One region of the Scandinavium lactucae genome, then DNA from elsewhere that is predicted to be linked to it. Evidence: predicted binding sites of a transcription regulator. Region 1 holds the regulator's gene; each other region holds the start of a gene.

The links. Region 1 encodes PhoB, which activates phosphate uptake and scavenging genes when phosphate is short. Its sites were predicted from a motif close to CTGTCATAAAACTGNCNNAT; they were not measured.
Region 2: the regulator PhoB is predicted to act here: its motif matches at 3,611-3,630, upstream of glpT (glycerol-3-phosphate transporter).
Region 3: the regulator PhoB is predicted to act here: its motif matches at 1,022-1,041, upstream of pstS (phosphate ABC transporter substrate-binding protein PstS).

What each region holds. Positions count from the first base shown of each region.
Region 1 is NZ_JAWXRD010000002.1:369,062-379,753, forward strand. It holds gene SIK69_RS03710 (LysR family transcriptional regulator) at 1-835, shown strand, start outside; gene SIK69_RS03715 (substrate-binding domain-containing protein) at 813-1,601, opposite strand; gene SIK69_RS03720 (MFS transporter) at 1,613-2,920, opposite strand; gene proY (proline-specific permease ProY) at 3,205-4,575, opposite strand; gene brnQ (branched-chain amino acid transporter carrier protein BrnQ) at 4,652-5,971, opposite strand; gene phoR (phosphate regulon sensor histidine kinase PhoR) at 6,396-7,691, opposite strand; gene phoB (phosphate response regulator transcription factor PhoB) at 7,713-8,402, opposite strand; gene sbcD (exonuclease subunit SbcD) at 8,569-9,771, shown strand; gene sbcC (exonuclease subunit SbcC) at 9,768-10,692, shown strand, end outside.
Region 2 is NZ_JAWXRD010000030.1:183,312-194,003, forward strand. It holds gene nrdA (class 1a ribonucleoside-diphosphate reductase subunit alpha) at 1-559, shown strand, start outside; gene nrdB (class Ia ribonucleoside-diphosphate reductase subunit beta) at 658-1,788, shown strand; gene yfaE (class I ribonucleotide reductase maintenance protein YfaE) at 1,788-2,042, shown strand; gene glpT (glycerol-3-phosphate transporter) at 2,136-3,491, opposite strand; gene glpA (anaerobic glycerol-3-phosphate dehydrogenase subunit A) at 3,753-5,381, shown strand; gene glpB (glycerol-3-phosphate dehydrogenase subunit GlpB) at 5,371-6,618, shown strand; gene glpC (anaerobic glycerol-3-phosphate dehydrogenase subunit GlpC) at 6,615-7,814, shown strand; gene yfaU (2-keto-3-deoxy-L-rhamnonate aldolase) at 7,815-8,618, opposite strand; gene SIK69_RS12930 (MFS transporter) at 8,650-9,939, opposite strand; gene rhmD (L-rhamnonate dehydratase) at 10,011-10,692, opposite strand, start outside.
Region 3 is NZ_JAWXRD010000028.1:167,519-178,210, reverse strand. It holds gene glmS (glutamine--fructose-6-phosphate transaminase (isomerizing)) at 1-837, shown strand, start outside; gene pstS (phosphate ABC transporter substrate-binding protein PstS) at 1,129-2,169, shown strand; gene pstC (phosphate ABC transporter permease PstC) at 2,270-3,229, shown strand; gene pstA (phosphate ABC transporter permease PstA) at 3,229-4,119, shown strand; gene pstB (phosphate ABC transporter ATP-binding protein PstB) at 4,167-4,940, shown strand; gene phoU (phosphate signaling complex protein PhoU) at 5,078-5,803, shown strand; gene yieH (6-phosphogluconate phosphatase) at 5,839-6,504, opposite strand; gene SIK69_RS10295 (NCS2 family permease) at 6,674-8,011, shown strand; gene SIK69_RS10290 (NADPH-dependent FMN reductase) at 8,067-8,633, opposite strand; gene SIK69_RS10285 (4'-phosphopantetheinyl transferase family protein) at 8,664-9,413, opposite strand; gene yidZ (HTH-type transcriptional regulator YidZ) at 9,577-10,557, opposite strand; gene SIK69_RS10275 (MFS transporter) at 10,526-10,692, opposite strand, start outside.

The DNA.
Region 1 (10,692 bases):
CTTTCGCTTCGCGGCGGAGGCGATTTGCATTTCGCAGTCGGCGCTCAGTCGCCGAATTGAAAAACTGGAGTCGGCGCTGGGCGTGCGCCTGTTCGACCGCACCACCCGCAGCGTGACGCTGACCCAGGTAGGCCGGACGTTTGCCCCTAGAGCCCAGCAGCTACTGAACGATTTTGACGATGCGCTAAGCGGGATCAGTGACCAGATGTTTTATGGCAGCGGCATTGTGACCGTGGCCTGCATCCCTTCTGCCGCCTATTACTTTATGCCCAAAGTGATCGCCCAGTTCCGCCGTCGGTTTGCCAAAGCACGCATCAAACTGGTGGATACCAGCGCCGGGAACGTCTATTCCGCTGTGCATAACCGACAAGCCGATTTTGGCCTCAGCTTTCTCTCCAGCGCCGAATCTGACCTGACGTTTATGCCGCTAGTGGACGAGACCTATCAACTGGTCTGTCACCAGGACCACCCTTTCGCGCAGCTTCCCTCGCTGAGCTGGCAGGACTTTTTTAACGCCGATTATATCTGGCTCAATAAATCTTCTGGCAACCGGCATTTGCTCGATCAGGCCCTGGTCGATATCCCCGTACGACGCCCGGCGGTGTGTGAAACGCGTCACGTGACCACTATGATTGGAATGGTTGAAGCTGGGCTGGGGGTTGCCGCCGTGCCATCCATGGCGTTCCCTGAAGGCGGGCATGCTTCGCTGGTGCTCAAGCCGTTGACCGACCCGGTTATTAAACGTCAGGTCGGATTGATCAAAAAAGCGGGTGTTAGCCTCTCGCCGCTGGCAAGCGAGCTGGAGACGATCATTACCGGGCTGTTTCTGCCGTAGCGGTTAAGGTATCCAGACCGGTCTCACGGATCGTGGCCTGCACCTGCGGCGAGGCCAGATAGCTCAATAGCCGTCGGGCGTCAGCCTGATGCGCAGACCCCGCCACGGCAGCCCCGGCAAAACGGGTGACATACTGCACAGATTCAGGAATGCGCCCCACAAACTCAGCGCCGTTGACCGGGAGCAGTTCACTCACCTGCTGAAACCCCACGGCAAAATCACCTTTCGCTACCACCGAGGCGACGGGAATTTTTTCGATCATTTTGGCCTTCTGCTGTACCGAATCGGCAATGCCTAACTGACTAAATAGTTTCGTCTGCACGTAGCGCCCGCTGGCGCTGTCGGAATAAGCGATCGACCTGGCGTGGAGCAATGTGGCTTTCAGGGCCTCGACGGTGCTGATATCCGGTTTCTCCGCGCCTTCGCGGACCACCATTCCAATCCGCGAATCCGCTAATTCCGTCCGGCTTTCCGGCGCAATTTTTCCTGCCTGCTGGAGCTTATCCAGCGCATAGCCCACCATGATTACCGCATCCGCCGCCTGTCCCTCCGCCAGTCGGCGAGGAATCGCCTCCCGGGAATTCCCCATCGACGGGCCATGAATGATGCGTACCGTATCGCCGGTTGCGGCCTCGTACTGCGGGGCAAGTTTATCCAGCGCAGCCGAAAAACCGCCGGAAATCATTACCGTTATCTCAGTAGCATTGACCGTCAGGCTGGCGTTTCCCGCCAGCGCCACCGCGACCCATAGCGTCAGTCGATTCATTATGCTGTGCCTTAATTGAATGAGTTATGGGTGTTCCAGCTATGGCTGGACGCACGGTGATAGAGATACAGCGTGGCAAGCAGGGCGCAGATTGCCGCGAAGCTCATCCAGTAACCGGGGGCCGCTTTATCGCCGGTAAACTGTATCAGGGCGGTGGAGATCGCTGGCGTGAAGCCGCCAAAGAGGGCGGTCGCCAGGCTGTATGCCAGGGAAAAACCTGCCACTCGCACTTCGGCTGGCATAATTTCAGTCAGCGCCGGGATCATCGCCCCGTTATACAAGCCATAGATAAACGACAGCCACAGCAGAACCGCCAGCATCATGCCGAAGCTCGGCGCATGGGCGAGCACGGTAAGCGCGGGCCAACTGGTGACAATTGCCAGCAGCGTCATCGCCACCAGCACCGGTTTGCGGCCAAAGCGGTCTGAGATAGCACCGCCAATCGGCAACCAAATGAAGTTTGAAATGGCGACCAGCAGGGTGACCAGCAGGCTGTCAGAGGCGCTTAACAGCAGCACTTTTTTGCCAAAGGTTGGCGCGTAAACGGTTATCAGATAGAACGCCGTGGTGGTCATTGCCACCATGAGCATACCGGCCACCACCACGCGCCAGTTGGCCCACAGGCTTTTCAGCGCCTGGTTCAGCGGCAGATGCTCCTTGCGGGTCGCAAAGGCTTCCGTTTCCGTTAACTGACGACGCAGGACAAAAATAAATGGCACGATCAGGCAGCCAACCACGAACGGGATCCGCCATCCCCAGGCCTGTAGCGCCTCGGTCCCCATAAATTCGTTGAGTAAATAACCCAGCGATGCCGCAACCACAATCGACACTTGCTGGCTGCCGGACTGCCAACTGGTGTAGAACCCTTTGCGGCCCGGGGTAGCAATTTCCGCCAGATACACCGATACCCCACCCAGTTCCGCCCCGGCGGAGAAGCCCTGCAACAGCCGTCCGCACAGCACCAGGAACGGTGCCCACAGGCCAATCGTTTCATAGCCCGGGATTAGCACAATCATAAAAGTGCCCGCCGCCATAATCGACAGCGTCACAATCAGTCCGCGACGACGCCCGACTTTATCGATCCACGCCCCCAGCACCACCGCACCAATTGGACGCATTAAAAATCCCGCGCCGAATACCGCAAACGTCAGCATCAGCGAGGCAAACTCGCTCTCCGCCGGAAAAAAGGTGTGGGCGATGTAGGTGGCATAAAAACCGAACAGGAAGAAATCGAACTGCTCGAGGAAGTTTCCCGAGGTGACGCGCAAAATCGCCAGGGCCTTCGCACGGAACAGTGAGTTATCAGCAGTTACAGGCATCTCGCCCTCCGTAATCAATAAAAAATTAACATATTTAACTTTTAATCAACCATGAGAGTGCGCTATCTCTTGCTCGCGCATAAGTGCATTTCCCGCATCTATTCATGTGCAGGACGCATCAATAGCGGTCAAAAAAGCGCTTAAGCGAGGAATGACTGTGCGAATGAGTGAAAAACAACCGATCGGGGCGGATCGCTATTTGTGATTGAACACACGTTTCAGGAGGGAGAGGTGAGGCGGTAAACATCCCGCCGGCGACAGAATGCCGCCGGGAGGGAGGATGACTAAGCGAAGGCCCGCCGACGGTCGCGACGCACTTTAAACTGCCAGCCAATCAGCAGCAGTACAATCCACGCGAAACCGACGTACAGCGAAATACGGGTGTCCGGATGCCAGCCAATCAGCACGATGATAAACACCAGGAACAGCAGGCCGACGATAGTGGTGAATACCCCGCCAGGCACTTTGAACTTCAGATCTTTCACCTCTTCCGGCGACAGACGGCGACGGAACGCAATCTGCGACAGGAGGATCATGATCCACACCCAAACGGTGGCAAAGGTCGCCAGCGAAGCGATCACCAGGAACACATTCTCCGGCATGATGTAGTTCAGGTACACCGCCAGCAGCAGCGCCACGGTCATCACCGCCACGGTCACCCACGGCACGCCGCGACGTGAGGTTTTGGCGAACACCTTCGGCGCACTGCCCTGCTCCGCCATGCCGTGCAGCATACGCCCTACGCCAAACACGTCGGAGTTAATCGCCGACAGTGAGGCGGTCAGTACCACGAAGTTGAGGATACTGGCGGCAAAGGTAATGCCCATATGCTGGAAGGTCATCACGAACGGGCTGCCGTTGGTGCCGACCTGATTCCACGGATAAATAGACATGATCACGAACAGCGTCCCGACGTAGAACACCAGGATACGCATTGGCACCGAGTTAATCGCGCGCGGGATCGACTTCTGCGGATCTTTCGCTTCACCGGCGGTGATGCCGATGATCTCAATCCCGCCATAGGCAAACATCACCATTTGCAGCGACATCACCATCCCGAGCCAGCCGTTGCTGAAGAAGCCGCCGTGACTCCACAAATTATGGATGCCGGTCGGCTGTCCGCCGTTGCCAATCCCCCAGATGATGATGCCGAAACCGGCGACGATCATCACGATGATGGTGGCGACTTTGAAAAATGAGAACCAAAATTCCAGTTCGCCGAACACCTTAACGCTCATCAGGTTGATGGAGCAGATGAGCAGCACCACGCTCAGCACCCAAATCCAGTGCGGCACCGCCGGGAACCAGACGCCCATGTAGATGCCGAACGCGGTCACGTCAGCGATGGCCACGATCAGGATTTCGAAACAGTAGGTCCAACCGGTGATATACCCCGCCAGCGGGCCTAAGTTGTCCTGCGCATAGCGCGAGAACGAGCTGGCAGACGGGTTATGCACTGACATTTCGCCGAGCGCACGCATGATGATATAAGCGGCAACGCCACCAATGAGGTACGCCAGCAGCACGCTGGGACCGGCCATTTTAATGGCGTCTGCCGAGCCATAAAAAAGACCGGTACCAATTGCCGATCCGAGCGCCATAAAGCGAATGTGACGGGCGGTAAGCCCACGCTTTAGCTTGTTGTTGGTTTCCATAAATTCCACTGCCTGTACAAAAAACAAAACCACGGAGCCGATGGCCCCGTGGTTAATTTCAATCCTCGCCCGCTAATTAATGCGCGCTGGAGGTCACCTGACGGCCTGCTGCGCGATCCCACCCCATCGCCAGAACGGCAGCGATGATAGTCGGCATCAGCCATGCCAGACCTTGCTCGGCCAGCGGCAGATGCGCGGTCCAGGCTGGCAGAATGTCGGCGAATGCAGAGGCTTTAACACCATCCAGCAGACCGAACACCAGACTGATAAACATCGCTGGGGCAATCACGCGGGACGAATTATGCCACCAACCGCGGGTAAAACTTAATACTACCAGTGCGATACATGGCGGATAAATCGCTGTCAGCACCGGAATTGAAATCTGAATCAGGTGGCTGAGGCCCAAATTGGACACCACCATCGAGAACAGACCAAGGATAAACACCAGTGAACGATAGGACAGCGGCAGGTATTGGGAGAAGAACTCCGCACAGGCGGTGGTCAGGCCAACTGCCGTCACCATGCAGGCGATGAAAATCAATGCTGCCAGCAGGAAGCTGCCCGCGCCACCGAAGGTGTGCTGCACATACGCATGGAGAATCGCCGCGCCGTTAGCGTTTTGGTCGACCAGGGTCGCACTGTCGGAACCCAGACGGAACAGGGCCAGATACAGCAGGGTCAAACCGACACCTGCCATCAGGCCAGCCCACACGGTATAACGGGTCAGCAGACGGGCTTCGGTCACCCCGCGGGAACGCGCGGCGTTAACGATAACGATGCCGAACACCATCGCGCCGAGGGTATCCATGGTCAGGTAGCCGTTCACGAAGCCGTTGGAGAACGGTGCAGTCTGGTAGGCATCCAGCGCATGGCTGATAGAACCTGCAGGCCACATCAGCGCAGCGACAGACAGCACCACCAGGGCGATAATTTTCAGCGGTGCCAGGAAGTTACCCACGGTATCCAGCAGTTTACCCGGATAGAGCGACACCAGGATGACCAGTGCGAAATAGATAACGCTGTAGATAAGCAGCGGCAGCGCGCCATCACCGGTCAGCGGAGCGATACCGACTTCAAACGAAACGGTCGCAGTACGGGGGGTCGCAAACAGCGGTCCTACCGCCAGATAGCACACCACCGCCAGCAGAATACCCGCCACTTTGCCGATTGGCGTGCTGAGGCTATCTACCCCGCCACCCACTTTTGCCAGCGCAACGATGGTCAGAACCGGCAGGCCAACGCCCGTAATCAGGAAACCCAAAGCCGCAGTCCAGACGTGCTCGCCTGCCTGCAAACCGACCATTGGAGGGAAGATAATGTTGCCCGCGCCAACGAACAACGCAAAGGTCATAAAGCCCAACGCGATGATATCGCGTGATTTTAACTGATGGGTCATAAACTCTTTACTGCCTGTGGATGTGGTGTTGAAAGAAAAAAATCGTCGCGCTTATCCCTGCGGAACCGATGCGGAAAAGAACAACTATGGCTATGGCGAATCATGCAGTGGGAAACACTCCCAACGTTCGCGCGCAAAGAATAGTTATTGGGTTTATCGCGCGAAGGCAGTCAAACTGCGACTACATGGGGGGCAATTTAAACGCTTATAACGTTTTAAAGCAATAAGGGATCGTGAAACCAGAGGATTATAGCAAGATCGAATTCACTCCTAGCATGATTAACCGGATATACAAAAAACCTCTGGCCAATCATGCGAACAAAAAAGCAACAGACGTTCGTTAAATATTCGCCGCCTGGTTAACTGGAAAGTAAAAAAACCGACCTGAGCCGGTCTTTGTCAATTTTTCCTGACATCCCTGCCATCAGCCGCTTTTTTTGGCAATTAAACGTTCCGGTAGCAGGAAGCTGAAGCGGGTGATCCTGCCGGGGATGCTTTCAATATCGAGGCGACTTTCGTGATGATTGACCGCATGTTTGACGATAGCCAGCCCTAACCCACTGCCGCCGGTTTGCCGCGAACGGGCTTTATCGACGCGGTAGAAGCGCTCCGTCAGACGTGGAATGTGTTCCTGCCCGATACCTGGCCCGTTATCTTCCACGCTAAACAGCGCCCCGTGCATCGTCCGCTGCCAGCGCACGATAATCTCCGTGCCCTCCGGGGTATGATTCACCGCGTTGTACACCAGGTTGGACATGGCGCTGCGCAGTTGCTCTTCGCTGCCCAGCACCTGCAAGTCGTCTTCAATATCAAAATGCAGAATATGCTTCTGCTGGCTGAGCGTTTGCGCCTCGCGCTCTACAACTCGCAGCATCATCGGCACATCTATCTTTTCGTTCAGTGCTGCCAGCGGAGCGGCTTCAATACGCGACAAGGTGAGCAGCTGACGCACAAGGCCTTCCATCCGCTGCGTTTGCTCGCGCATGGTGTGGAGTGCTTTTTCACGCGGGGCACCTTCCAGCGTCTGCTCCTGCATCATCTCCAGATAGCCCTGCAACACCGTGAGCGGCGTGCGCAATTCATGGCTGACGTTGGCAAAAAAGTTCCGCCGGGCACCTTCTAACTGGTGCATTTGGGTCACGTCGCGTGCCACTAAAAGGAGCTGTTGTTCGCTGTAGGGCATCACGCGGATTTCCAGATGCCGTCCGGTGTTGAGCACCAGATTGAGCGGTTTACTGAAATCGCGGGATTTGAGATAGCGGGAAAATTCAGGATAGCGCAGCAGGTTGAGGATGTTTTGTCCGTTATCGTCTGGCCAGCGCAGATTCAGCATCTGCTGGGCCAGGCCGTTACACCAGAACATTGCCCCTTCTTCGGTGGTCAGAACTACCGCATCGGGCAGCGATTCCGCGCCGCTACGAAAGCGCTTGATCAAACTCCCCAACTCGCGACGGCGCTTTTTATTACGCATCTGCATCTGGTGCAAGCCGTACAGCAACGGTTCCCAACTGCCGCTGCCGGGCGGTGGCGTCATGCTGCGGTCGACCCATAACCACCACGACAGACGCAGTAAGTTCCAGAAATGCCAGATCAACAGTCCGGTTACGGCTGCCAGTAAAAACCACGGCAGATACCCGAAAATCGCCCCGAGGATCAGGGCCGGAATACAACAGAGGATCAGCTCAAAAACCAGCCTTTTCCATGACAGCCGTTCAAGCACGGGTCACACTCCAGTCAATTATCAGAAACGGGCAGAAAAACGATAACCCGTGCCGCGAACGGTTTGCACCATCCGGTCGTGACCGCTGTGTTCCAGCGCTTTACGCAGACGACGGATATGCACATCCACCGTTCTGTCTTCTACATACACGTTGGTGCCCCAGACGTTGTTCAGCAACTGTTCGCGGCTGTACACGCGTTCCGGATGGGTCATAAAGAAGTGCAGCAGTTTAAACTCGGTCGGCCCCATGTCCAGCGGGTTTTCACCGGTCATGACGCGATGGGAAGAGGGGTCGAGGCTCAGCCCTTGCATCTCAATCACCTCTTCCACCGCCATTGGCGAAATACGGCGCATCACAGCTTTAATGCGCGCCACCAGCTCTTTCGGCGAGAAAGGCTTGGTAATGTAATCATCAGCCCCGGTTTCCAGGCCGCGCACCCGGTCTTCTTCTTCGCCACGCGCGGTCAGCATTACCACCGGGATATCGCGGGTCATCGACTCACGCTTCAAATGCTTGATAAACTGAATGCCCGATCCCCCCGGCAGCATCCAGTCCAGCAGGACTAAATCAGGCCACGGCTCGTTCAGCTGATTAACCGCACTGTCATAATCTTCCGCTTCAACCGGCTGAAAGCCATTTTGCTCCAGGACGAAACACACCATCTCACGAATTGGGGCTTCATCTTCAACGACCAGAATACGTCTCGCCATTATTTATCCTGTTTATTAATCATATGCGTATTATTCGGCGTCATTATGCGTCAGATTTATGACAGATTTATGATAGTGGGTTTTAGCATTATGACACTGAAAAACTGCTGTCATTGCCCTGTTATCTATATACTGACGCCCACGCTTTTCCGCCACGGGTTTTATTATGCGCATCCTTCACACCTCCGACTGGCACCTTGGCCAGAATTTTTATAGCAAAAGCCGAGCCGCCGAGCATCAGGCTTTTCTCGACTGGCTGCTGGAAACGGCGCAGGCGCAGCAGGTGGATGCCATTATTGTGGCGGGCGATATTTTCGATACCGGTTCGCCGCCGAGCTACGCCCGGGAACTGTACAACCGCTTCGTGGTGAAATTGCAGCACACCGGTTGCCATCTGGTGGTACTGGCAGGAAACCATGACTCGGTGGCGACGCTGAACGAATCCCGCGATATCCTGGCGTTTCTCAACACCACGGTGGTGGCGGGCAGCGGTATGTCGCCGTGCGTGCTGAACCGCCGGGACGGCACACCCGGGGCAATTTTCTGTCCGGTGCCTTTTTTACGTCCACGCGATGTGATTGTCAGTCAGGCCGGGTCAACGGCGGGCGAAAAGCAGCAGCATTTATTACAGGCAATCACCGATTACTATCAGCAGCAGTATCAGCAGGCCTGTGAAATCCGCGGCGAGCGTGAGCTGCCGATTATCGCCAGCGGCCATTTGACCACCGTCGGGGCCAGCAAAAGTGACGCGGTACGTGACATCTATATCGGCACACTCGATGCCTTCCCGGCGCAAAATTTCCCGCCAGTGGATTATATCGCCCTCGGTCATATTCACCGGGCGCAGAAAATTGGCGGCAGCGAGCACATTCGCTACTGCGGCTCGCCAATTTCGCTGAGCTTCGATGAAACCGGGAAGGCCAAAACTGTCAACCTGGTGAGTTTCAACGCCGGTAAACTGGCCGAGGTCATGCCGCTTGAGGTGCCGGTCACGCAGCAGCTGGCGGTGCTGAAAGGCGATTTCGCCAGCATCAGCGCCCAGCTGGAACAGTGGCGCGAAGGCGATACCAGCGCCCCGGTGTGGCTGGATATCGAAATCACCAGTGACGAATATCTGCATGACATCCAACGTAAAATTCAGGCCCTGACCGACGAACTCCCGGTCGAGGTGCTGCTGGTGCGCCGCAGTCGTGAACAGCGCGAGCGTATTCTGGCCAACGAACACCGCGAAACCCTGAGCGAGCTAAAAGTGGAAGACGTTTTTGCGCGTCGCCTGGCGCTGGAAACGCTGGAAGAGCCGCAGCAACAGCGCCTGCATCAGCTGTTTAACGAAACGCTGGCCGCGCTTTCTGGGGAGCAACAGCCATGAAAATTTTGAGCCTGCGTCTGAAGAACCTCAACTCGTTGAAGGGCGAGTGGAAAATTGATTTCACCGCCGAGCCGTTTGCCAGCAACGGTTTGTTTGCCATTACCGGCCCAACCGGGGCGGGAAAAACCACCCTGCTCGACGCCATCTGTCTGGCGCTATATCACGAAACGCCGCGCCTGAGCACCCTGTCGCAATCGCAAAACGACCTGATGACCCGCGACACCGCCGAATGTCTGGCGGAAGTGGAGTTTGAAGTCAAAGGCGTGGCCTATCGCGCCTTCTGGAGCCAGAACCGCGCCCGCAACCAGCCGGACGGTAACCTGCAGGCCCCGCGCGTGGAGCTGGCGCGCTGTGACGATGGCAAGATCCTCGCTGAAAAAGTGAAGGATAAACTGGATCTCACCGCCTCGCTGACCGGGCTAGACTATGGCCGTTTCACCCGCTCGATGATGCTATCGCAGGGGCAGTTCGCTGCTTTCCTCAATGCCAAACCGAAAGAGCGCGCCGAGCTACTTGAAGAGCTGACCGGCACCGAAATTTACGGTCAGATTTCGGCCATGGTGTTTGAGAAGCATAAGGAAGCCAAAATCGCGCTGGAAAAATTGCAGGCGCAGGCATCCGGTATGATTTTGCTGAATGACGAGCAACAGCAAGCGTTGCAGCAACGTTTGCAGGCACTTACTGACGAAGAAAAACAGCAGCAAACCGAGCAGCTTCGCACACAACTCTGGCAGCAATGGCTCAGTCGGGAAACAGAGTTAGCCGAGGCGCAGGCGCGCTCGCAGTCGGCCCTGACGGCGGCCCAGGCGGCGCTGAATACCGCCCAGCCGCAGCTCGCCACGCTGGCCCAGGCCCAGCCCGCAGACAGATTGCGCCCGCTGTGGGTCCGTCTTCAGGACAGCCAAACCGCGCTGACGCAAA
Region 2 (10,692 bases), on a different contig from region 1:
CGTGCTGCCAATCGACACCTATAAGAAAGACCTGGATGCGATTGTTAACGAGCCGCTGCATTACGACTGGGAAGGTCTGCGTGAATCTATCAAGACTCATGGCCTGCGTAACTCCACGCTGTCTGCCCTGATGCCGTCTGAGACCTCATCGCAGATCTCAAACGCCACCAACGGCATTGAGCCGCCGCGCGGTCACGTGAGCATCAAAGCGTCGAAAGACGGGATCCTGCGCCAGGTGGTGCCGGACTACGAAAAACTGCAGAACAGCTACGAGCTGCTGTGGGAAATGCCGAATAACGACGGCTACCTGCAATTGGTGGGGATCATGCAGAAGTTTATCGACCAGTCGATTTCTTCGAACACCAACTATGACCCGACGCGCTTCCCGTCAGGTAAAGTGCCGATGCAGCAACTGCTCAAAGACTTGCTCACCGCCTATAAATTTGGCGTGAAAACCCTGTACTATCACAACACCCGTGATGGCGCAGAAGATGCGCAGGACGACATGGCCCCGTCCATTCAGGACGACGGCTGCGAAAGCGGCGCATGTAAAATCTAAGCTAGTTGCCGGGTGGCGCTCTGCTTACCCGGCCTACGATTTTGTAGGCCCGGCCACGAACATGCCGCCGGGCAATAAAATCTCAACAGGACACATTCATGGCTTATACCACTTTTTCACAGACGAAAAATAACCAGCTGCTGGAACCGATGTTTTTCGGTCAGCCGGTCAACGTGGCACGCTACGATCAGCAAAAATATGACATCTTCGAAAAGCTGATTGAAAAGCAACTCTCCTTCTTCTGGCGTCCGGAAGAAGTTGACGTGTCCCGCGACCGTATCGACTATCAGGCGCTGCCTGACCATGAAAAGCACATTTTCATCAGCAACCTGAAGTACCAGACGCTGCTCGACTCCATTCAGGGACGTAGCCCGAACGTTGCGCTGCTGCCGCTGATTTCTATTCCAGAACTGGAAACCTGGGTGGAAACCTGGGCGTTTTCAGAAACCATTCACTCGCGCTCTTACACCCATATCATCCGTAACATCGTCAACGATCCGGCGACCGTGTTTGATGACATCGTGACCAACGAGCAAATCCAGAAGCGTGCTGAAGGGATCTCCCATTACTACGACTCGCTGATCGAACTGACCAGCTACTGGCATCTGCTGGGTGAAGGTACGCACCACGTTAACGGCAAAACCGTGACCGTGAACCTGCGTGAGTTGAAAAAGAAACTGTATCTGTGCCTGATGAGCGTCAACGCGCTGGAAGCGATTCGCTTCTACGTCAGCTTCGCCTGCTCGTTTGCGTTCGCTGAACGTAAGCTGATGGAAGGCAACGCCAAAATCATCCGCCTGATCGCCCGCGACGAAGCTCTACACCTGACCGGCACCCAGCACATGCTGAATCTGCTGCGCTCCGGCCAGGACGACCCGGAAATGGCGGAGATTGCCGAAGAGTGCAAACAGGAGTGCTATGACCTGTTCGTGCTGGCGGCGCAGCAGGAGAAAGAGTGGGCAGAATACCTGTTCCGCGACGGTTCGATGATTGGTCTGAACAAAGACATTCTGTGCCAGTACATTGAGTACATCACCAACATCCGTATGCAGGCGGTGGGCCTGGATCTGCCGTTCCAGACACGCTCTAACCCGATTCCGTGGATCAACACCTGGCTGGTGTCTGATAACGTCCAGGTGGCACCACAGGAAGTTGAAGTCAGCTCGTATCTGGTCGGTCAAATTGATTCCAATGTCGATGCCGACGACCTGAGCAACTTCCAGCTCTGATGGGCCGCGTGACCCTTCGTCTGACTGGCACCGAGTTAGTGTGCCAGGAAGAACACCCCTCGTTACTGGTAGCGCTGGAGTCGCATAACGTGGCGGTTGAATTTCAGTGCCGGGAAGGCTATTGCGGCTCCTGCCGCTGTCGACTGGTGTCCGGCCAGGTCGATTGGCTGACCGAGCCGCTGGCATTCATACAGCACGGTGAAATACTGCCCTGCTGCTGTCGCGCCAAAGGCGATATTGAAATCGAGATGTAATTGTCATTGCGAAACGCCCGGCGGCGCTGCGCTTGCACGGGCCGACGTGCCAAGTAGGCCCGGTAAGGCGTAGCCGCCACCGGGCGCTAAAACTCAACTCCCGCGTTTGGCCTGTATCTCCCGATGATGTTTGCGCTCGCCGACCATCACCACCAGCAGTAAAACCACCGCCAGAATGCTGCCGCCGATCATCACCATAAAGCCACCATCCCAGCCGAAGAAATCGACGGTATACCCGACGATGGCACTCGCCGCGACGGAACCGCCAAGATAACCAAACAGCCCGGTAAATCCGGCGGCTGTGCCGGCCGCTTTCTTCGGTGCCAGTTCCAGGGCGTGCAGACCAATCAGCATCACCGGACCGTAAATCAGGAAGCCGATAATAATCATACAGGCCATATCCACACCCGGATTACCCGGCGGATTGAGCCAGTAAACGATGGTCGCAATGGTTACCAGAATCATAAAGAATACCCCGGTCGCCCCGCGATTTCCCCGGAACACTTTGTCCGACATCCAGCCGCACAGCAGCGTGCCCGGGATCCCCGCATATTCATACAGGAAGTAGGCCCAGGATGATTTATCCAGCGCGAAATGCTTCACTTCTTTCAGATAGGTCGGGGACCAGTCGAGAATGCCGTAGCGCAGCAGATACACGAACACGTTGGCGACCGCGATATACCACAGTAGTTTATTCGGCAGCACGTACTGCATGAAAATCTGCTTAGCCGTCAGCTCTTCTTCGTTCTTCTCGCTATAGTCATCCGGGTAATCGTTTTTATACTCTTCAATTGGCGGCAAACCGCAGGACTGCGGGGTATCGCGCATCAGAGCAAAGGCAATAATCGCCACCAGGATCGCGCCAAACGCAGGCATATACAGCGCCGCGTGCCAGTCGTTAAACCACGCCATCCCCAGCAGGAACAGCAGCGGCGGCAAGCCACCGCCAACGTTATGCGCGCAGTTCCACACCGACACGATTCCGCCCCGCTCTTTCTGTGACCACCAGTGAACCATGGTGCGTCCGCACGGCGGCCAGCCCATACCCTGGAACCAACCGCAGACAAACAGCAGCCCGAACATAATCATGATGCTCGACGTCGCCCACGGCACAAAGCCCATAAACAGCATCACCACCGCCGCAAGGATCAGCCCGGCGGGTAAAAAGACGCGCGGATTCGAGCGGTCAGAGACCGAACCCATAATGAATTTTGAGAAACCGTAGGCGATGGAAATCCCCGACAGCGCGAAGCCCAAATCGCCGCGCGAGAACCCCTGTTCAATCAGATATGGCATGGCTAATGCGAAGTTTTTGCGCACCAGGTAGTACGCCGCATAGCCGAAGAAAATCCCCAGGAAAATTTGCCACCGCAAACGGCGATAGTGCGAATCGATCTGCGCATCCGGCACTCTCGCCGTGTGCGCGGCAGGTTTGAAAATACTGAGCATAGTCGCCTCCGTGACCATCATTATCAGGCGAGTCTCACCGGGGTGGTGCGCTCGCCATACTTATCTGCGGCTGGATGGTAGGCAAAGTGTTGGCCCTGTACTGTGAAATGTCGCACAAAATGTTACAGATTTATGACAGAGATTCCATTTTGAGCACGGAATCACGTTTCATTTTCGTTTTATGCTCGAATATGCTCGCAATCAAACAAACCACAGTCTTGTTGTGGCTTAATGGAATAAAACGAACATTGAGGGAATAGCATGACTCTTTCCACGGTCAGTGAAGCCGATGTGATAGTGATCGGCGGCGGTGCCACCGGTGCCGGGATAGCCCGCGACTGCGCCCGCCGCGGCCTGAAGGCCATTCTGGTTGAACGCGACGATATCGCCACTGGAGCCACGGGGCGCAATCATGGCCTGTTGCATAGCGGGGCACGTTATGCGGTTACCGATCCGGAATCTGCCCGCGAGTGCATCGCCGAAAACGCCATCCTGAAACGCATCGCCCGCCACTGCACCGACGCCACGGAAGGTCTGTTCATCACCCTACCGGAAGATTCGCTGGACTATCAGCACACCTTTATCGAGGCCTGCCTCGCGGCAAACATTGACGCTCAGCCACTGACCCGGGCGCAGGCGCTGGCGATGGAACCTGCGGTGAACCCGAATGTGATTGGCGCGGTAAAAGTGCCCGATGGTACCGTCGATCCTTTCCGTCTCACCGCGGCCAACATGCTGGATGCCCGCGAGCACGGGGCTGTCATCCGCACCGGCTGCGAAGTCACGGGGCTGATCCGTCAGGGCGAACGCGTCTGCGGCGTAAACGTCTGGGACCGCACACGGCAAACCAGCGAACAGCTTTATGCCCAGGTGGTGGTCAATGCGGGTGGGATCTGGGGGCAGCGCATCGCCGAATACGCCGAACTGAGCGTACGCATGTTCCCGGCCAAAGGATCGCTGCTCATTTTCGACCATCGCATTAACCAGCACGTGATTAACCGCTGCCGCAAACCGGCTGATGCCGACATTCTGGTGCCCGGTGATACGATTTCGCTGATCGGCACCACCTCCACGCACATTGATTATCGCGACATCGACTGCAACCGGGTGACGGCTGCCGAAGTGGATATTCTGCTGCGGGAAGGCGAAAAACTGGCCCCGGCAATCGCCACCAGCCGTATTCTGCGCGCCTACTGCGGGGTACGTCCGCTGGTTGCCAGCGAGGATGACCCGAGCGGGCGCAACGTCAGCCGTGGCATCGTACTGCTTGACCACGCCGCGCGCGATGGCCTGGAAGGGTTCATCACTATCACCGGTGGCAAGCTGATGACCTATCGTCTGATGGCTGAAATGGCCACCGACGCAGTGTGTCGCAAGCTGAACCACAACGCGCGCTGTACTACCGCTGAGACGCCGCTACCCGGCTCACAGGAACCGACTGAAAAATCACTGCATAAAATCATCTCCCTGCCCGCCCCGCTGCGCGGTTCGGCCATTTATCGTCATGGCGACAGAACCCCCGCCTGGCTCGGCGATTCGCGCCTGCACCGCAGCCTGGTTTGTGAATGCGAGGCGGTGACCGCCGGAGAAGTGCAGTACGCGGTCGAAAATCTGGCGGTGAAAAATCTGCTCGATTTGCGCCGTCGTATCCGCGTGGGCATGGGCACCTGTCAGGGAGAGCTGTGCGCCTGTCGCGCCGCCGCCCTGTTGCACCGCTATCAGGTTACGACCCCCGCGCAGTCGCTGAATCAACTGTCCGAATTTCTCAACGAGCGCTGGCAGGGCGTGCAGCCCATCGCCTGGGGCGATGCGTTACGCGAAAGCGAATTTACCCGCTGGGTATGGCAAGGGTTGTGCGGTCTGGAAAAGGAGCATCACGATGAAATTTGATACCGTCATCATCGGCGGCGGACTGGCGGGTTTACTCTGCGGGCTGTCACTCACCCGGCAAGGGTTACGCCCCGCCATTATCAGCCGGGGTCAGAGTGGGCTGCACTTCTCTTCCGGCTCGCTGGATTTGCTGGGCCACGCCACATCACAGACGCTGGACGCGGCGCTCGACACCTTGACCACAGAAGAACCTCTTCACCCTTACAGCCTGCTCGGTAAAAACGCGGTGCTCGACTACGCGCGTCAAACCGAAACGCTGCTGGCCGAGTGCGGAATCGCTATGCTGGGGCAGGTCAACCAGCCGCATCGGCGTATTACACCGATCGGCACCCTGCGTCAGGCGTGGCTCACGCCGCCGGATATCGCTCTCGCCCCGCAGCAAGGGGAACGGATTGCGGTGGTCGGTATCAGCGGATTTATCGATTTCCAGCCCCATCTGGTAGCCGCCTCTTTACGTCAGACCGGCGTCACCGTCGAGGCGCTGGAGATTGTGCTTCCGCAGCTGGATGTGCTGCGCGACAACGCCTCTGAATTCCGCTCGGTAAATCTGGCGCGGATGCTCGACGACGGTGAACAGTGGCGCAGCCTCCACGCAGCGCTGCTGCCGCTGGCCACTGACTACGACAGGCTGCTGCTGCCCGCCTGTTTCGGATTGCAGGATAACAGCCTGTGGCACTGGCTGAATGAAACCCTGCCCTGTGGGCTGGCGTTACTGCCCACCCTGCCGCCGTCGGTGCCGGGTATCCGACTGCATACGTTGCTGCAACGCCAGTTCGTAAAAAATGGCGGGGTGTGGCTGGCCGGAGACGCGGTAACAGACATTGCCCATGACGGGCAAAACATCAGCGCCATCTCTACTCGCAATCATGGCGATGTCCCGCTGCACACCCGTTTTGCGGTGCTGGCCAGCGGCAGCTTCTTTAGTAACGGGCTGATTGCCAGCCGGGAAGGCGTGTTCGAACCGCTGCTGGGGCTGGACGTGCTGCAATCTGCCCCACGCGAAAGCTGGACCCGGCGCGATTTCTTCGAACCGCAGCCGTGGCAGCGGTTTGGCGTGCAGACGGATACCTCCCTGCGCGCGCTACGTCACGGCAAACGCTTCGATAACCTGTTTGCCATTGGCGGTGTGCTGGGCGGTTTTGACGGCATTACGCAGGGCTGCGCCGGGGGCGTCAGCGCCGTCACCGCCCTGCATGTCGCCCGCCAGATTGCCGAACTCGCCGGAGGTCAGCCATGAGTGATACCCGTTTTGAAAGCTGCATCAAATGCACCGTCTGCACCACCGCCTGTCCGGTCAGCCGTGCGAACCCACGCTATCCTGGCCCGAAACAGGCCGGGCCGGACGGCGAACGTCTGCGTCTGAAAGACGGCGCGCTGTACGACGAGGCGCTAAAATACTGCATCAACTGCAAACGCTGTGAGGTTGCCTGCCCGTCAGACGTCAGGATCGGCGATATTATCCAGCGCGCCCGGGCGCAGTTCAGCCAGCAGAAACCGACCCTGCGCGATGCCATCCTCAGCCACACCGATTTAATGGGCAGCCTGTCGACGCCGTTCGCGCCGATCGTTAATGCCACCACCGGGCTGAAACCGGTTCGCCGCCTGCTCGACAGCGTGCTCAAAATCGACCATCGCCGCACCCTGCCGAAATACGGCTCGGGCACCTTCCGGCGCTGGTATCGCCAGGTGGCGAAGCAGCAGGCACAGTACCCCGAGCAGGTGGCGTTTTTCCACGGCTGCTATGTCAATTACAACAACCCGCAACTCGGCAAAGATTTGCTCAAGGTGCTCAACGCACTCGATATTGGCGTGCAACTGCTGGAAAAAGAGAAGTGCTGCGGCGTGCCGCTGATCGCCAACGGGTTTATCGACAAAGCGCGCAAACAGGCGCAGGTTAATACCGCCTCGCTGCGTAAAGCAGTGGTGGAAAAGCAGCTCCCGGCGATTGCCACCTCCTCCACCTGCGCCTTCACCCTGCGCGATGAATATCCGCATCTGCTGGACATCGATAACCACGATGTGCGCGACCATATCGAACTGGCCACCCGCTGGCTGTGGAAACAGCTGGATGGCGGAAAGTCGTTGCCGTTGCGCCGTCTGCCGCTGAAAGTGGTGTATCACACGCCCTGTCACATGGAAAAAATGGGCTGGGCAATTTATACCCTTGAACTGCTACGTCAAATCCCTGGGCTGGACGTGATGGTGCTGGACTCACAATGCTGCGGCATTGCCGGAACCTACGGTTTTAAAGCGGAAAACTACGATACGTCACAGGCGATAGGCGGCCCGCTGTTTCGTCAGATTGAAGACAGCGGCGCGGACCTGGTGATCACCGACTGCGAAACCTGCAAATGGCAAATCGAGATGTCCACAAGCAAACGCTGTGAACATCCGATCAGCCTGCTGGCGCAGGCGTTAATCATGCCAAACTAATCAGTAGCTGTTTTTCACGACGTATGCGGCTGGCGTGGCTTTGAACTGCGCCAGCCGCTGGTCAAGCGCCTCGGTATAAAGCATCGTATCCACCCCAACGGCGACAAAGTTTGCCCCCCATTGCAGGCAACGCTTCGCCATTTCCGGGTCAACGGCGAGGATCCCCGCCGCTTTTCCGGCCTTGCGGATCCGACCAATACTCTCCTCAATAATGCACTGTACCTCAGGATGCCCGGCGTTATCCGGAAAGCCTAACGAGGCCGAAAGATCGGCAGGCCCGATAAATACCCCGTCAATACCGTCCACTTCCAGAATCGCATCGAGGTTATCCAGCGCCGCTTTGGTTTCCACCTGAATCAGCACGCACAGTTCCTCGTTGGCCTGCGCCATATAGTTTTCGACGCGTCCCCAGCGGGCAGCCCGGGCAACGCTGGCTCCCACGCCGCGGACGCCCAGCGGCGGATAGCGGGTGGCGCTGACAATGTCGCGGGCCTGTGCCGCGCTTTCAACCATCGGGATCAGCAGCGTGCGGGTGCCGATATCCAGCACCTGTTTAATCAGGCTGCGATTATCGTCCACCGGACGGATAACCGGCTGGCTGGCGTAAGGGGCTATCGCCTGCAGCTGGTGGTACAAATCCTGCACGGTGTTGGGCGCATGCTCGCCATCAATCAGCAGCCAGTCATAGCCCGAGGTGGCGGCGATTTCCGCCATATACGCCGAGGTCGAACTCAGCCACAGGCCAATCTGCGTTTCCCCGCGCTGAAGTGCGGCTTTAAACGGGTTCGCTAAAATCGTGTTCATAGTCATCCTTTGCAGTCAATTAGGCAGTACGTTAATCAGGCAACCCGTCAGGCTGAGTGGCCGGGCGTGAAACATGCAGTGAAAAAATCAGCAGGGTCCCGACCATGGCGACCGCCGCCAGCGTCAGTAAGCCCGCCGAACTGCTGGCAAACAGTGTTTCAGCCTGTACGCGCAGAATAGGCGCTATAAACCCGCCCACCGCACCGAACAGGTTCACAAAACCGATCCCCGCCGCCAGTGCAGTGCCCGACAGCAGTTGTGTCGGCATGGTCCAGAACACCGGCTGTACGGCGATAAACCCCACCGCCGCGACGCACAGTGCCACGATGGCCAGCACCGGCGACACCAGGCCCGACACGCCGATGCCAATCGCCGCAGCCAGCAATGTCAGCGCCGCAACGTTGCGTCGTTCGCCGGTTTTGTCGGAATAGCGCGGAATAAGCCAGGTGCCAAACAGGGCGAAGACCCACGGGATAGCCGTCACCATCGAAGCATAAAAGCCCACTTTAGTCCCAAGCAGGGCCGCGACCTGGGTCGGCAGGAAGAAGATCAGGCCGTAGACCGCCACCTGAATGCAGAGATAAATCATCGCTAACTGCCACACCCGCCCGTTACGCAGCGCATCGCTAAGCCTGGAGGCGACCTTGTGTTCTTCTTCGCTGGCTAACTGCCGGACAAGCGCCTGCTTTTCTTCGGCGCTCAGGAAACGTGCCTTCTGCGCCGTATCGTCCAGCCAGAAGAAAGTGAAAATCCCTGCGCCGACAGCCAGCACGCCTTCGATTAAAAACATCCAGAACCAGCCGGGATGGCCGAGAAAACCGTGCATCTCCAGCAGCGCACCGGACAGCGGTGAGCCGAGCGTCAGCGCCAGCGGCGCGCCCATGTAAAACAGCCCCATGATGCTGGCGCGGTTGCGCTGTGGGAACCACTGGGAGGTGAGGTAAATCATGCCGGGGAAGAAGCCTGCCTCCGCCGCGCCCAACAGCGTACGTACCAGCAGAAATTTGGCTTCGGTGTCGGCCCACGCCATCGCGGCGGAGAGACCCCCCCACAATAATGTGGTGCCGCCAATCCAGTACCGGGCCCCGAACTTGCGCATCAGCAGGTTGGCCGGTACGCCGAGAAAGGCATACACCACGAAGAAGATCCCGGCCCCGAGCGCATATGCCTCGTTGCTCAAACCGGTATCCAGCTGATACGTCTCTTTCGCAAAGCCGATGTTTGAGCGATCGAGGAACGCCAGCACGTACAGTGCCAGCATGAACGGGATCAAACGCACGCGGTTTTTCTTCACCACGCGCTCAATCAGGGTGGTATTCATCGCATTATCCTCAGGAAACCTGCGCCACGACTCACCGTGACGCAGCGGTTTAGTGCTGGATGAGTGCCGGCTTAGTGGCTGTATGGACGGGTCAGGTGGCAGTCGCGATTCAGCTCCACGCCAAAGCCCGGTTTATCCAGCACGCTCTTGTGCATCCGACCGTTCACTGGCACCGGCTCATCAAGCAGGATCGGGTCAAACTGTGGACGCAGGGTCGAACAGTCCGGACTGGTCATCAGGAATTCGCTGAATGGGGTATTGGTGAAGGTGATAACGGCGTGGTGCGAGTAAACCGACGACCCGTGCGGCACCACCAGCTGTCCACGCGATTTAGCGATAGCGGCGATTTCCACCAGCGTCGTCAGGCCACCGCACCAGCCGACGTCCGGCTGCATGATGTCAATCCCGGTTTCCGCCAGAGTACGGAACGATTGCAGCGAGCCGTGATGTTCCCCGCTGGTAACCATCATTCCCGCCGGGGCGTTACGCTTCAACTCCCGATAGCCCTCGTACTGCTGTGGCGGCAGGCATTCTTCAATCCATTTCAGGTTGTACGGGGCGCAGGCGTGGGCCAGCTTTGTGGCATAGTTCACGTCCTGGCTCATCCAGCAGTCGAGCATCAGCCAGAAATCCGGGCCGCATTTTTCGCGATACTCGGCAACCATCGCCGCATCTTTGCGGATCCCCGCATCGCCATCATGCGGGCCAAAATGGGTAGGCATTTTACCGCCGATGAAGCCCATCTCCTTCGCC
Region 3 (10,692 bases), on a different contig from region 1:
CGCTACCGCAAATCGGCGGTACGCCGCAATAGCCTGATGATCACCCTCTCCCAGTCCGGTGAGACGGCGGATACCCTGGCGGCTCTGCGTTTGTCGAAAGAGTTGGGATATCTGGGCTCGCTGGCCATCTGTAACGTCGCGGGCTCGTCGCTGGTGCGTGAGTCCGACCTGGCGCTGATGACCAACGCAGGCACCGAAATCGGTGTGGCGTCCACTAAAGCGTTCACCACGCAGTTGACCGTTCTGCTGATGCTGGTGGCGAAACTGGCTAACCTGAAAGGCCAGGACGCGGCGATTGAGCACGACATCGTACACGGTCTGCAGGCGCTGCCGAGCCGTATCGAGCAAATGCTGTCGCAGGATAAACGCATTGAAGCGCTGGCGGAAGATTTCTCCGACAAGCATCACGCACTGTTCCTGGGCCGTGGCGATCAGTATCCGATTGCGTTAGAAGGCGCGCTGAAGCTGAAAGAGATCTCCTACATCCATGCGGAAGCGTATGCCGCAGGCGAGCTCAAGCATGGCCCGCTAGCCCTGATCGACGCCGATATGCCGGTTATCGTGGTTGCCCCGAACAACGAACTGCTGGAAAAACTGAAATCCAATATCGAAGAAGTGCGTGCCCGCGGTGGCGTGCTGTATGTCTTCGCCGATCGTGATGCCGGTTTCAACAGCAGCGATAACATGCACATCATCGAGATGCCGCATGTGGAAGAGGTGATTGCCCCTATCTTCTATACCGTGCCGCTGCAATTGCTGGCCTATCACGTGGCGCTGATCAAAGGCACCGACGTTGACCAGCCACGCAACCTGGCGAAATCCGTGACGGTTGAGTAATTCCGACTGCCTCATCCTGCCGGGATGGGGCATTTTTTCTCCCTCCGTTTATGACAATCTGTCATTTTCAGCTACGTTAAACAGTGTCATAAAAAGAAAATATTTCTGTAGACCCAATGTCACAGACGATCTTAACGTACTGAAAATTAATACACTATTTCGTATTTCTTAACCTAAATTCCCTGCGTCATAAAACTGTCATAATTCGTACATTTAACTGTCACCTGTTTGTCCTATTTTGCTCAACGTAGCCACTTAAACAACAATTTACGAAATCCTGCAGGAGACATTATGAAAGTTATGCGTACCACTGTCGCAACTGTTGTCGCCGCGACCTTATCAATGAGCGCTTTCTCTGCATTTGCAGCAGCAAGCCTGACGGGCGCTGGTGCAACCTTCCCTGCGCCGGTGTATGCCAAATGGGCGGATACCTACCAGAAAGAGACCGGTAACAAGGTCAACTATCAGGGTATCGGCTCCTCCGGTGGTGTGAAGCAAATTACCGCAAACACCGTGGATTTCGGTGCGTCAGATGCGCCGCTGTCTGACGACAAACTGGCTCAGGAAGGCCTGTTCCAGTTCCCTACCGTCATTGGTGGCGTGGTGCTGGCAATTAACCTGCCGGGCTTCAAATCCGGTGAGTTGGTACTCGACGGTAAAACCCTGGGTGACATCTATCTGGGCAAAATCAAGAAGTGGGACGACGAAGCCATTGCCAAGCTGAACCCAGGCAAAAAACTGCCTGCTCAGAACATCGCTGTCGTGCGTCGTGCTGATGGGTCCGGTACTTCCTTCGTGTTCACAAGCTACCTGGCGAAAGTGAACGAAGAGTGGAAATCCAAAATCGGCGCTGGCTCAACCGTTAACTGGCCGACCGGTCTGGGCGGTAAAGGTAACGACGGCATCGCCGCGTTCGTTCAGCGTCTGCCGGGCTCTATCGGTTACGTTGAATATGCTTACGCTAAGCAGAACAACCTGGCTTACACCAAACTGGTTTCCGCGGATGGTAAATCTGTCAGCCCGACCGAAGAGAGCTTTGCCAACGCCGCCAAAGGTGCTGACTGGAGCAAATCCTTCGCGCAGGACCTGACCAACCAGAAAGGTGACGACGTGTGGCCAATCACCTCTACCACCTTCATTCTGGTTCACAAAGATCAGAAGAAGCCGGAGCAGGGTGCTGAAGTGCTGAAATTCTTCGACTGGGCCTACAAAAACGGTGCCAAAGAAGCGAACGCTCTGGATTATGCGTCACTGCCGGACAGCGTGGTTGAGCAGGTACGTGCTGCATGGAAAACCAACGTGAAAGATAGCAGCGGTAAAGCGCTGTACTAACAGGATATTTTTGACGAAGATTACAGTTCCGACTGTAGGCCCGGTAAGCGTTAGCGCCACCGGGCATATTCGTAAGACGTTTTTAACTGAAGAGTAATTTATGGCTGCAACCAAGCCTGCGTTTAACCCGCCAGGTAAAAAGGGTGACATCATTTTCGGCGTGCTGGTAAAACTGGCGGCGCTGATTGTGCTATTGATGCTCAGTGGCATCATTCTCTCCCTGATTGTCTCCGCCTGGCCGAGCATTCAGAAATTTGGTTTTTCGTTCCTGTGGACCAAAGAGTGGGATGCCCCGAATGATATCTACGGTGCGCTGGTGCCCATCTACGGCACGCTGGTCACCTCAATTATCGCCCTGCTGATTGCCGTTCCGGTGAGTTTTGGTATTGCCCTGTTCCTGACGGAGCTGGCCCCGAACTGGCTGAAGCGTCCGCTGGGTATCGCCATTGAATTGTTAGCCGCCATTCCGAGTATCGTGTACGGCATGTGGGGCCTGTTCATCTTTGCCCCGTTGTTCGCGACCTATTTTCAGGAGCCGGTGGGCAATGTGCTCTCCACCATTCCGTTTGTTGGCGCGCTGTTTTCCGGCCCGGCGTTCGGCATCGGTTTGCTGGCGGCGGGGGTTATCCTCGCGATCATGATTATTCCTTACATTGCGGCGGTGATGCGCGATGTGTTCGAACAAACGCCGGTGATGATGAAAGAGTCGGCCTACGGCATTGGCTGCACCACATGGGAAGTTATCTGGCGTATCGTGCTGCCGTTCACCAAAAACGGAGTTATCGGCGGAGTTATGCTCGGCCTGGGCCGCGCGCTGGGGGAAACCATGGCGGTGACCTTTATCATCGGCAACACCTACCAGCTCGACAGTGCGTCGCTGTACATGCCGGGTAACAGCATCACCTCTGCGTTGGCGAATGAATTTGCCGAAGCGGAATCTGGCCTGCATGTTGCCGCGCTGATGGAACTCGGTCTGATCCTGTTTGTGATTACCTTTATCGTTCTGGCCATTTCCAAGCTGATGATTAAACGCCTCGCGAAAAACGAGGGGGCACGCTAATGACCACTCTTGAAATGCAAACCACCGCAGCGCTGCTCGAATCTCGCCGCAAAATGCAGGCGCGTCGTCGCTTCAAAAACCGCATCGCCCTGACGCTGTCGATGGCGACCATGGCCTTTGGCCTGTTCTGGCTGGTGTGGATCCTGTTCTCAACCGTCACGCGCGGCATCGACGGCATGTCACTGGCCCTGTTCACCGAAATGACCCCGCCGCCGAATACAGCGGGCGGGGGGCTGGCCAACGCCCTGGCCGGTAGCGGCCTGCTGATCCTGTGGTCGACTGTTATCGGTACGCCGCTGGGCATCATGGCGGGGATTTGGCTGGCGGAATATGGCCGTAAATCCTGGCTTGCCGAAGTGATTCGCTTCATCAACGACATTCTGCTTTCTGCCCCGTCGATCGTCGTGGGGCTGTTCGTCTACACCATTGTGGTGGCGAAGATGCAACACTTCTCCGGCTGGGCGGGGGTGATTGCGCTGGCGCTGTTGCAGGTGCCGATTGTGATTCGAACCACCGAGAACATGCTGAAACTGGTGCCGGACAGCCTGCGTGAAGCGGCGTATGCCCTGGGCACCCCGAAATGGAAAATGATTTCGGCGATTACGCTGAAAGCCTCCATCTCCGGGATCATGACCGGGGTGCTGTTGGCCGTGGCGCGTATCGCGGGTGAAACCGCCCCGCTGCTGTTTACCGCGCTCTCCAACCAGTTCTGGAGCACCGACATGATGCAGCCGATTGCCAACCTGCCGGTGACCATATTCAAATTTGCCATGAGCCCGTTTGCCGAATGGCAACAACTGGCCTGGGCCGGGGTGCTGATCATTACCCTGTGCGTACTGTTGCTTAACATTCTGGCGCGCGTCATTTTCGCGAAGCAGAAACACGGTTAATTTTTACGGCGCGGCGAAACGCGGCGTCGAATAAGGAAGAGATTGAGATGAGTATGGTTGATACTGCCCCGGGTAAAATTGCTGTTCGCGATTTGAACTTCTACTACGGCAAGTTCCATGCCCTGAAGAACATCAACCTGGATATCGCCAAAAACCAGGTCACCGCGTTCATCGGCCCATCGGGCTGCGGGAAATCCACCCTGCTACGGACGTTCAACAAAATGTTTGAACTGTACCCAGAGCAGCGTGCGGAAGGCGAAATTTTGCTGGATGGCGATAACATTCTGACCAACACTCAGGATATTGCCCTGCTGCGTGCCAAAGTCGGGATGGTGTTCCAGAAACCGACCCCGTTCCCGATGTCGATTTATGACAACATCGCTTTTGGCGTGCGTCTGTTTGAAAAGCTGTCGCGTGCCGACATGGATGAGCGCGTGCAGTGGGCGTTGACCAAGGCCGCACTTTGGAATGAAACCAAAGATAAACTCCATCAGAGCGGATATTCTCTCTCCGGTGGTCAGCAGCAGCGTCTGTGTATCGCGCGAGGCATCGCCATTCGTCCGGAAGTGCTGCTGCTTGATGAACCATGCTCAGCGCTCGACCCGATTTCCACGGGTCGCATTGAAGAGCTGATTACCGAGCTGAAGCAGGATTACACCGTGGTTATCGTGACCCACAACATGCAGCAGGCCGCGCGTTGTTCCGACCATACGGCGTTTATGTACCTGGGCGAACTGATTGAGTTCAGCAATACCGACGATCTGTTCACTAAGCCTGCGAAGAAGCAAACTGAAGACTACATTACTGGCCGCTACGGTTGATTTGCCCTTCATCTTTCAGGCTGTACCCGCGTTGGCTGCCTTTACTCATCCCGGTCACGTAGTTATCTACGCTCCCGGAAATGCGGGCAGTTGCCGCCTTGCTACAGCCAGAAATATTTTGGGCATATGGAGGAACGATGGACAACCTAAACCTAAACAAACACATTTCCGGCCAGTTCAACGCAGAGCTGGAACACATTCGCACTCAGGTGATGACCATGGGCGGGCTGGTGGAGCAGCAGTTATCTGATGCGATCACCGCGATGCACAACCAGGATCAGGATCTGGCCAAGCGCGTTATCGACGGCGACAAGCAGGTCAACATGATGGAAGTGGCGATCGATGAAGCCTGTGTGCGCATCATCGCTAAACGTCAGCCGACCGCCAGCGACCTGCGCCTGGTGATGGCTATCATCAAAACCATCGCCGAGCTGGAACGTATTGGTGACGTTGCGGATAAAATCTGCCGTACCGCGCTGGAGAAATTTTCGCAGCAGCACCAGCCGTTGTTGGTAAGCCTCGAATCACTGGGGCGTCACACCGTGCAGATGCTGCATGACGTCCTCGACGCGTTCGCGCGCATGGATCTTGATGAAGCGGTGCGTATCTATCGTGAAGACAAGAAGGTCGATCAGGAGTATGAAGGCATCGTGCGTCAGCTGATGACGTATATGATGGAAGACTCCCGCACCATTCCAAGCGTACTGACCGCCCTATTCTGCGCCCGTTCTATCGAGCGTATCGGCGATCGTTGCCAGAACATTTGCGAATACATCTTCTACTTCGTGAAGGGACAGGATTTCCGTCACGTCGGCGGCGACGAGCTGGACAAGCTGCTGGCCGGCAAAGATCCAAAAGAGTAGGTTTAAACCCTCTCCCCGATGGGGAGAGGGGGAATTTACCGGGTAATCTCCCAACCCCGCGCTTTCCACAGTCCTGGCAATTCATCCAGTGAGGTAAACGTCGTCACCTTCGGATGGTCGATCGGCTGATTATGCGGATCGGCGCAGAAGTAAAACACCTCCATCCCCGCCGCTACGCCGGACATCGCGCCCGCGCTCGAATCATCCACCAGCACGCAGTTCACCGGGTCGACGTTCATCGCTTTCGCCGCGTGATACATCAACGCCGGATCGGGTTTCCACGCCTGAATGTCATACCCGCTAAACAGCTTATCGGGAAAATGATGCAACAGACCGGTTTTGCCCAATGAATGCTGCATTTTGCTGACCGGACCGTTGGAGACGATACACATTGGCACCGTCATCGCGTCGAGCAACGTATTCGCCCCATCAATGACTTCCAGTTCGCTGTCGAACAGGCGAGCCACCTCGGCGCGATACACCGGCTCGAGGGTCTTTTTGTGCAGACTCACGCCATACTCGGCGTTAATGGTGTCGATGATCTCGTACAGCTTCACTCCTTTAAAGCGCTTAAAGATCTCTTCAAGCTCCAGAGTGATGCCAAATTCCCGGAACATGTGGACATAGGCCCGGGAGCAAATCACTTCGCTGTCGACGAGCGTGCCATCACAGTCGAAAAACACCGCTTCAATACTGGACATGCCGTTTCCTGTTGTCACAAGTTTAACGTTTACGTAATTCATTTTGCCCGACGCAATCGTTGCCGTATAAGCAAAATCAATGAAAAAAAGTGTGCTCTTACTCTCCCTATTGTCGCATTTTGGTATAGGATAGCGACGAATTTTCCCCTCCTTAGTTTGGAACCAGAAGATGAGCCAACAACAAACCACCCAGACGTCGGGTCAGGGTCTGCTTCAGCGCGTGTTTAAACTGCGCGAGCACGGAACGACGGCACGCACGGAAGTGATTGCCGGATTCACCACCTTCCTGACGATGGTTTACATCGTTTTTGTGAACCCACAAATTCTGGGCGTAGCTGGCATGGACACGAGCGCCGTCTTCGTCACCACCTGTTTGATTGCCGCCTTCGGTAGCATCATGATGGGTCTGTTTGCCAACCTGCCGGTGGCGCTGGCACCGGCCATGGGCCTGAATGCCTTCTTCGCCTTCGTGGTGGTGCAAGCGATGGGCCTGCCGTGGCAGGTCGGGATGGGCGCGATTTTCTGGGGTGCCGTTGGCCTGCTGCTGCTGACCATTTTCCGCGTGCGTTACTGGATGATTGCCAATATCCCGATGAGCCTGCGCGTGGGCATCACCAGTGGTATCGGTCTGTTCATCGGCATGATGGGCCTGAAGAATGCTGGCGTCATTGTTGCCAATAAAGACACACTGGTGAGCATCGGCAACCTGACCTCACACAGCGTACTGCTCGGGATCCTGGGCTTCTTCATCATCGCGATTCTGGCGTCCCGTAACATTCATGCGGCGGTGCTGGTCTCTATCGTGGTCACCACCCTGCTGGGCTGGATGCTGGGCGACGTGCATTACACCGGCATCGTATCGACGCCACCGGATGTGACTTCGGTTATCGGGCATGTTGATCTGGCTGGTTCCTTTAACCTCGGCCTGGCGGGCGTGATCTTCTCCTTCATGCTGGTCAATCTGTTTGACTCCTCTGGCACCCTGATTGGCGTGACCGACAAAGCGGGTCTCAGCGATGCCAATGGCAAATTCCCGCGCATGAAGCAGGCGCTGTACGTCGACAGTATTTCGTCCGTGGCGGGTTCCTTTATCGGCACCTCTTCCGTTACTGCGTACATTGAATCTACTTCCGGCGTGTCCGTCGGTGGCCGTACTGGTCTCACCGCGGTGGTCGTGGGCCTGCTGTTCCTGCTGGTGATTTTCCTGTCACCGCTGGCGGGCATGGTGCCGCCATACGCCGCCGCTGGGGCGCTGATTTATGTTGGGGTGCTGATGACCTCAAGCCTGGCGCGGGTGAAGTGGGAAGATCTGACCGAAGCCGTTCCGGCGTTTATTACGGCGGTGATGATGCCGTTCAGCTTCTCGATAACCGAAGGTATCGCGCTGGGCTTCATCTCTTACTGCGTGATGAAAATCGGTACCGGACGTTTCCGCGATCTCAGCCCGTGCGTGGTGGTGGTTGCCCTGCTGTTCGTCCTGAAGATTGTGTTCATTGATGCACACTAAGGCGCGATGACTGACACGAAAAAGGCCGGGAGCTTTCGCTTCCCGGCCTTTTTTATTACGCTTTCACCCGTCGGATGTAATCCCCGAACGCGGTCAGCTGACCGCTCAAGTGGTCACGCGTACTCTGATCAACCACCTCGCCCGTCTGCGGATCGACCTTATTCTGAATAACGCCGCCCATGAACTCTGGCTTGTTCATCACCATCGCATCCAGGAATACCAAAATCTGGCGCAGATGATACTGGCAGCGCGCGCCGCCAATTGCGCCCATCGAGCTGGTTTGAATCAGCACTGGTTTACCGGCCAGCGGCTGTTCCGGCAGGCGTGACAGCCAGTCGATGGCGTTTTTCAGACCGCCCGGCACCGAGTAGTTGTACTCCGGAGTGACGATAACTACACCATCGGCGTCACGAATTTGCGCGGCTAACGTCTCGACGGCTGGGGGGAAACCCTCTTCCTGCTGGATATCGGCATCGTACAGTGGAATGTCGCCAATCGACGGCAGCGCAGAAATGGCCATCCCCGCGGGTGCGAGGCCTGGCAGGGTGCGTGCCACCATCCCGTTAAATGAACCTTTGCGCAGGCTCCCCAATAACGTCACAACTTTTATCGCGTCGGACATGATTACTCCTTTATTTTTCATCATGATGAGTCAGTTCAGTATAAGGGCTTTTTCCGCCGGTAGGCTGGTAAAGCGCATCAGGCGCGCGGCGGGCTCACTGGCGCGCAGCTGCATATCCGGCAAACCGTGCCAGCCGTTTTTGCTGTCAAATTCCCAAACCTTCAGGCGTTCAATGGCAGGCGTGGCAGCGATAGACCACACCAGCACGTCCTCGGCGTCACAAATGGCCTCTATCTGCATCAATTTAGCGGCGCGCAGGCGGCCTGAACCCGGCAACAGCTGAAGCTGCTGCTGCGAGTCTTGATGAATATCACCGGTGAGTTTGAGGACGCTCTGACGCAAGGCCAGCAGCTGTGCGCGGGCTTCGTTCGGATCGGTCTGGTTTTTAATCCACAGATTTTCGTTACTGCTGAAAGGATAGGCGTCGGGCGCGGCCGGGCTGTGGAAACTGCGCGTCGCGCGCTGGAGTTCCATATCCAGACCACATTCACCTTCGGTGGTCAGCGCCACGCCAACGATATTCCCGGCGTAGGCGATAGAGAAACGCGGCTGGGTGCTGTCGCGAAACACCGGTTTGCCGTCCGGTCGGGTAATGATTTCCGGGAGTTCGCTGATGCCGTACAGCATAAACAGCAGTTCGGCGAGTAACGCCCGCGAGGCCAGGAATCGCGCCCGGCGATGCGCAGGCAGCTGGCGTGATTTATTGTGACAGGATGAGGAGAGTCGGACTGAGTGCAAATGCCCATCGGTAAGGATCCCTCTTGCAAAATGCGTTGCCATTATGTCGCTCCGTGATTAATGGTCAGTGGTACTGGAAACTCAGTCTCTATTATTGCCCAGGTTGATGAGGTTTTAATGTGGAATAAGGGCGATGAATAGTGATCGGTCAGCATATTTACATTTCCTTAGACGCAATAGCCCGCCAGGTCACACATTTCCCCGGCTAATCGCTAAGCACCCCGGATTGAAACGCTTCCCGGTACAGTTGCTTCAGCATCGACTTCATCCAAATAATCTTGGGATTATGGCCGTTGCGCTTATGCCACATCAGGGTGAACGGCACCGCCAGTTTCTGCATCTGCGCTTCGTCTAACGGCATCGCGCGCGTCACCAGTTTCAGGCCGTGCTGTTGATTATAGTGCTGACAGTAATAAGGTGCGGTGGCGAGCAACGAATGGTCGGGCTGCGCCGCCATAAACATCGAAGCCTCAAAGCCCGGCATGCTCAACGCAATCTGGCGCTGGTGGCCAGATTCATTCAACACTTCATCCAGCGCCCAGGTATCGCTTTTTTCCCAGCAGATGCTGATGTGCGGATAGCGCAGGAACGTCTCAAGATTCCACTCTTCCTGTAGTGCCGGGTGATCTTCCCGCAGATACACGCGGGGCACGTCGGTGAACAGCACTTCAAAATCGATAAACCACGGCAGCAGGCTGAGGGATTCCCGCGAGCGTGGATGGCTTTCCCGGCCGGTGAAGCCCAAATCCACCTCACCGCGCACAATCGCGTCCAGCGAATCGTAATCCCAGTTGCGTAGCCGCACGGTAGCCTGGGCATAGCGCTGGTGGATTTGTTGGGTCAGGGAATTAAACACGATCAGCATCAGCGGGGATTCCGCGGCCAGCTCGAAGGTTAGCCCGCGCGGGGTATCGTGATGCGGTTTATCCAACAACTGGTGGCTTATCTGCATCCAGTCGGCCAGATCCTGCTCCATGCTGACCGCCAGCGGTGTAGGATGCAGGCCGGTCGGGGTTTTGACAAACAGCGGGTCGTTAAACCAGTCGCGCAGTTTGGCCAGCGATTTGCTGACCGCAGACGGCGTGACGTTCATCCGTTTCGCCGTCTTGCTGACGCTGCGCTCCTGTAACAGAAGTTGTAGGCAAAAGAGTAAGTTAAGATCGAGACTGGTCAGGGATTTTTTCATTGTCCGGCGCGTCCGCGCGGGCGGAGACGAAGATGAGCAACAGGATGCAGACCATGCTACAGCTAATCAGTATCCCGATCAGCATATTCGACGCCCCGACGCCGAAAATGGCGGCCAGCCAGATATACAACGACG